2 regions of the Oceanobacillus sp. FSL K6-0251 genome follow, and region 1 is predicted to be linked to the other one. Evidence: a T-box and tRNA genes for the amino acid it is inferred to sense, from the RefSeq annotation. Region 1 holds a T-box; the other holds one or more tRNA genes.
What was found. The T-box of region 1 lies ahead of ileS (isoleucine--tRNA ligase). A T-box ahead of a tRNA ligase gene usually reads a tRNA of that ligase, here a tRNA-Ile.
Positions count from the first base shown of each region.

Region 1 (3,179 bases):
TAGATAATGAAGAGTTAAACCAGCCGCGATACTGATCACTTCCTTCTAAATATACATCAGCCGGACGATCAAGTTCTTCCCGGTTCATCAGTACACCTTCATGTGAGGAGCCTGAATCGAACCAAACATCCATAATATCGACTTCTTTAGTAAACTTGCCATTTGGACTATGCTCTGATGTAAATCCATCCGGCAATAAATCCTTCGCTTCTCTTTCAAACCAGACATTGGAACCATGCTCACGGAAGAGTTCGGATACATGCGAAATCGTTTCATCTGTAATGATTGCTGTTCCGTCTTCCCCATAAAATACTGGAATCGGAACTCCCCAGGCACGCTGTCTGGAAATACACCAATCCTCACGGTCTCTCACCATATTATAAAGTCTTGTTTCTCCCCAATGCGGATACCAATGCACTTTTTTAATTTCATCAAGAATATCCTGACGGAAATCTTTAATAGATGCAAACCACTGGGAAGTTGCACGGAAGATAGTTGGTTTCTTTGTTCTCCAGTCATGCGGATAAGAGTGTGTGATAAATTCTAATTTTAATAAGGCGCCATTCTCATCCAATTGTTCTGTGATAACTTTATTTGCTGCATCGTAAAATAAACCTTCAAATCCTGGCGCTTCACTCGTAAAGACACCCTTTTCATCCACTGGGCAAAATGCATCGATTCCATATCTGCGGCAAACATAGAAGTCATCTTCCCCGTGACCAGGAGCTGTATGAACACATCCAGTCCCCGCATCAGTTGTAACATGTTCTCCAAGCATAACAAGGGATTTACGATTGTAAAATGGATGCTGTGCTTCTACACGATCCGCTTCCTGCCCTTTGAATTTCTTCACAACCGTTACATCTTCCCAGCCTAATACTTCTTTCACATCTTCTAATAAAGCTTCTGCAATGACATATTTTTCATCATTTACTTGTGCTACTACATAGCTTAAATCAGGATGTAAGCTGATTCCTAAGTTCGCTGGAAGCGTCCAAGGAGTTGTCGTCCAGATAATAATCTTCTCGCCGCCGTCAAGCACATCTTTTCCATCCGTTACTTCGAAGGAAACATAGATAGATGGAGAGCGTTTATCTTGATATTCGATTTCTGCTTCTGCAAGGGCAGATTCAGAAGACGGAGACCAATATACCGGCTTAAGTCCTTTATAAATATAGCCTTTTCGTGCCATTTCTCCAAACACCTTAATTTGAGAAGCTTCATAATCCTTCGTTAAGGTGATATATGGATTATCCCAATCACCACGTACACCTAATTTTTTAAATTGTGTACGCTGGCTGTCAATTTGTCCAAGTGCATATTCTTCACAAAGCTTGCGGAATTCTGCAACAGACATTTCTTTCCTTTTTACTTTCTTTTTCGCTAATGCTGTTTCAATCGGCAACCCGTGTGTATCCCAGCCTGGAACATATGGTGCATAATAGCCTGTCATGGACTTATAACGGACAATAAAATCCTTTAAGATTTTATTCAGTGCATGACCGATATGGATATCTCCATTCGCATAAGGCGGTCCATCATGTAAAATAAATAAGGCTCTGTCCTTTGTACGTTCTAAGTTTTTTTGATATTGTTCACTTTCTTCCCATTTCTGTTGGCGCTCCGGCTCTTTATTTGGAAGATTTCCACGCATTGGAAAAGCTGTTTTCGGCATTAATAATGTTTGTTTATATTCCAAGATATTCCCTCCTGTTATTTTCATGACACATCGTAGATTAAATTTTTATATACAAAAAGAGTCCTCTAATCCCTAAAGGGACGAGAAGACTCGCGGTACCACCCTTATAAATTTAATGCACGGCATTAAATTCACTCGAAATCCGTAACGTGGACAGCCGGCTATTACTACATTATTTTCATAATAGCTACTCCAGAGTGATTTTCTAAAAGACTTCTGTATCAGGCTTCCACCGCCCCTGACTCGCTTACACAGAGTCATCTTCTATACTTTCTCTTTCATTGTATAACGATAGTGATTATGAAATTTTTAGCATAAATTAAATGTCAAAAAACATGATACTTGTATGAATTATATGTAATATACAAGCCTAAGTCAAGCCTTTAAGATTCATGCTCCATCAATTCTAAATCTTCATCCACTTCAGTATCAAATAATTCTTCCCAATCATCTGTACCGAGCATTTCTAATTGAGCCTGCACAAGCATGCGCATTCTTGATCGGAATACTTTTGCCTGCTTTTTCAACTCTTCCACATCAAGGGATATTTTACGCGCTTTACTTAATGCTTCGTTGACAATACGGTCAGCATTTTTTTCTGCTTCTTTCACAATTAATTTTGCTTCTTTTTGCGCACTGCCTTTAATATCTTCTGCTGTTTCCTGAGCAACCAGAATAGATTTATTTAATGTTTCTTCAATGTTCGTAAAGTGTCCTAATCGTTCCTGAAGCTCTTTCGCTTTTTGATCCAGTTCATCTCTTTCACGTATAACAATTTCATAATCCTTCATCACTTGATCAAGAAATTTATTTACTTCATCCACGTCATAGCCTTTCCATCCTCTTGCAAACTCTTTATTATGAATATCTAATGGTGATAGTGCCACCATCTCCACCTCCCTAATCGGTGCTTGCTTGAGCTTCCGATTTCTCTCTTTATTATTCAATAATTCCAGCTAAATTTCCAGCATTTATTGCAAAATTGCCGCCGTCATTTTGATTTTATCTTTCTTGGTTCTCCCGCGTATCGCTGTAATTTTACTTCTGCCTTTTCCGCGTACAGAGAGCATGTCCCCTTCTTGTAATTGGAATTTCACATCATCTACTACCCGGTAATTTACCTTTACGAGCAGTTTTTGAATCAAAGCAGCAGCGTCTTTTCGGGAGACACCATATATTTCTTTAACAACTGTATCTAAACGCAGGGAAGAAATAGTTTTATCATATTCTTTCCAGGCTTTTTTTTCTGTAACCAGCGAAGTGAGCGGCTGTTCTTTGAAAGATATACGAGATTTCTTAATAGATGTTAAATTCATCTTGATAAAAGGGACGACCTCTCCCGCTGCAAGTAAATGAATTTTCCCATCTGCTGCTGTAATATCTCCTAATTTTTTTCGCTTCACACCCTGTGATAAAAAAGCACCCATTACATCCCGATGCTCCAGACTTACAAATTTCTCCGGGTAAGATGCCTCCAGCA
Region 1 is NZ_JBBORS010000001.1:3,102,198-3,105,376, forward strand. Features, by position in the region: gene ileS (isoleucine--tRNA ligase) at 1-1,699, opposite strand, end outside; T-box leader at 1,773-1,990, opposite strand; gene MKY45_RS15535 (DivIVA domain-containing protein) at 2,083-2,586, opposite strand; gene MKY45_RS15540 (YlmH family RNA-binding protein) at 2,671-3,179, opposite strand, start outside.

Region 2 (3,179 bases), 2.9 Mb from region 1:
GGCCTGCGGCGCATTAGCTAGTTGGTGAGGTAACGGCTCACCAAGGCGACGATGCGTAGCCGACCTGAGAGGGTGATCGGCCACACTGGGACTGAGACACGGCCCAGACTCCTACGGGAGGCAGCAGTAGGGAATCTTCCGCAATGGACGAAAGTCTGACGGAGCAACGCCGCGTGAGTGATGAAGGTTTTCGGATCGTAAAACTCTGTTGTCAGGGAAGAACAAGTACGATAGTAACTGATCGTACCTTGACGGTACCTGACCAGAAAGCCACGGCTAACTACGTGCCAGCAGCCGCGGTAATACGTAGGTGGCAAGCGTTGTCCGGAATTATTGGGCGTAAAGCGCTCGCAGGCGGTTCTTTAAGTCTGATGTGAAATCTTGCGGCTCAACCGCAAACGTGCATTGGAAACTGGAGGACTTGAGTGCAGAAGAGGAGAGTGGAATTCCACGTGTAGCGGTGAAATGCGTAGAGATGTGGAGGAACACCAGTGGCGAAGGCGACTCTCTGGTCTGTAACTGACGCTGAGGAGCGAAAGCGTGGGGAGCGAACAGGATTAGATACCCTGGTAGTCCACGCCGTAAACGATGAGTGCTAGGTGTTAGGGGGTTTCCGCCCCTTAGTGCTGAAGTTAACGCATTAAGCACTCCGCCTGGGGAGTACGGCCGCAAGGCTGAAACTCAAAAGAATTGACGGGGACCCGCACAAGCGGTGGAGCATGTGGTTTAATTCGAAGCAACGCGAAGAACCTTACCAGGTCTTGACATCCTTTGACCGCTCTAGAGATAGAGTTTTCCCTTCGGGGACAAAGTGACAGGTGGTGCATGGTTGTCGTCAGCTCGTGTCGTGAGATGTTGGGTTAAGTCCCGCAACGAGCGCAACCCTTAATCTTAGTTGCCAGCATTTAGTTGGGCACTCTAAGGTGACTGCCGGTGACAAACCGGAGGAAGGTGGGGATGACGTCAAATCATCATGCCCCTTATGACCTGGGCTACACACGTGCTACAATGGACGGAACAAAGGGAAGCGAACCCGCGAGGTCCAGCAAATCCCATAAAACCGTTCTCAGTTCGGATTGCAGGCTGCAACTCGCCTGCATGAAGCCGGAATCGCTAGTAATCGCGGATCAGCATGCCGCGGTGAATACGTTCCCGGGTCTTGTACACACCGCCCGTCACACCACGAGAGTTCGTAACACCCGAAGTCGGTGAGGTAACCTTTGGAGCCAGCCGCCGAAGGTGGGACGAATGATTGGGGTGAAGTCGTAACAAGGTAGCCGTATCGGAAGGTGCGGCTGGATCACCTCCTTTCTAAGGATATATAACGGAATTCGTACGTGGTTGTTTGGTTCAGTTTTGAGAGAGCAATTCTCTATCATATTTAGATGGGCCTGTAGCTCAGCTGGTTAGAGCGCACGCCTGATAAGCGTGAGGTCGGTGGTTCGAGTCCACTCAGGCCCACCATCTAATTATATTATATTTATGGGGCCTTAGCTCAGCTGGGAGAGCGCCTGCCTTGCACGCAGGAGGTCAGCGGTTCGATCCCGCTAGGCTCCATTTTTGTACCTTGAAAACTAAATAAGAGTAACAACGACATCAAACTTTAAAAATAAGGCAAAAAAGCTATTGATATAGCGACACAACTGATTACATTCTGTAATCAGCCATCTTATTCAAAAACTTTAGTTAAGTGAATAAGGGCGCACGGTGGATGCCTTGGCACTAGGAGCCGATGAAGGACGGGACTAACACCGATATGCCTCGGGGAGTTGTAAGTAAACATGATATCCGAGGATTTCCGAATGGGGGAACCCACTGTTCGTAATGGAACAGTACATCTATCTGAATACATAGGGTAGGTGAGGCAGACCCGGGGAACTGAAACATCTCAGTACCTGGAGGAAGAGAAAGAAACATCGATTTCCTGAGTAGCGGCGAGCGAAACGGAAAGAGCCCAAACCAAGAAGCTTGCTTCTTGGGGTTGTAGGACATTCCATTGGAGTGACAAAGAAATTCTTTAGATGAATCGACCTGGAAAGGTCAGCCAAAGAAGGTAACAGCCCTGTAATCGAAAAGGAATTTCCTCCGGAGTGTATCCTGAGTACGGCGGAACACGTGGAATTCCGTCGGAATCCGGGAGGACCATCTCCCAAGGCTAAATACTCCCTAGTGACCGATAGTGAACCAGTACCGTGAGGGAAAGGTGAAAAGCACCCCGGGAGGGGAGTGAAATAGAACCTGAAATCGTGTGCCTACAAGTAGTCGAAGCCCGTTAATGGGTGACGGCGTACCTTTTGTAGAATGGACCGGCGAGTTACGATCGTATGCAAGGTTAAGTGGAAGACACGGAGCCGTAGCGAAAGCGAGTCTGAACAGGGCGAATGAGTATGCGGTCGTAGACCCGAAACTGTGTGATCTACCCATGTCCAGGGTGAAGGTCAGGTAACACTGACTGGAGGCCCGAACCCACGTATGTTGAAAAATGCGGGGATGAGGTGTGGGTAGCGGTGAAATTCCAATCGAACACAGAGATAGCTGGTTCTCTCCGAAATAGCTTTAGGGCTAGCCTCAAGATAGAGAGTACTGGAGGTAGAGCACTGATTGGACTAGGGGCCCCTACCGGGTTACCGAATTCAGTCAAACTCCGAATGCCAGTTACTTACGCTTGGGAGTCAGACTATGGGTGATAAGGTTCATAGTCGAAAGGGAAACAGCCCAGACCGCCAGCTAAGGTCCCAAAGTATACGTTAAGTGGAAAAGGATGTGGCGTTGCACAGACAACCAGGATGTTGGCTTAGAAGCAGCCATCATTGAAAGAGTGCGTAATAGCTCACTGGTCGAGTGACGCTGCGCCGAAAATGTACCGGGGCTAAACGTATCACCGAAGCTGCGGATTGTTCTTACGAACAATGGTAGGAGAGCGTTCAAAGTGCTGCGAAGTCAGACCGTGAGGACTGGTGGAGCGCTTTGAAGTGAGAATGCCGGTATGAGTAGCGAAAAAAGAGTGAGAATCTCTTTCACCGAATGCCTAAGGTTTCCTGAGGAAGGCTCGTCCTCTCAGGGTTAGTCGGGACCTAAGCCGAGGCCGACAGGCGTAGGCGATGGACAACAGGTTGATATTCCTGTACCACCTCATGATTGTTTGAGCAATGGGGGGACGCAGGAGGATAAGGAGTGCG
Region 2 is NZ_JBBORS010000001.1:247,048-250,226, forward strand. Features, by position in the region: rRNA gene MKY45_RS01310 (16S ribosomal RNA) at 1-1,311, shown strand, start outside; tRNA gene MKY45_RS01315 (tRNA-Ile) at 1,388-1,464, shown strand; tRNA gene MKY45_RS01320 (tRNA-Ala) at 1,485-1,557, shown strand; rRNA gene MKY45_RS01325 (23S ribosomal RNA) at 1,685-3,179, shown strand, end outside.
Region 2: it encodes a tRNA-Ile, which carries the amino acid that the T-box ahead of ileS (isoleucine--tRNA ligase) is inferred to sense. The anticodon was not compared.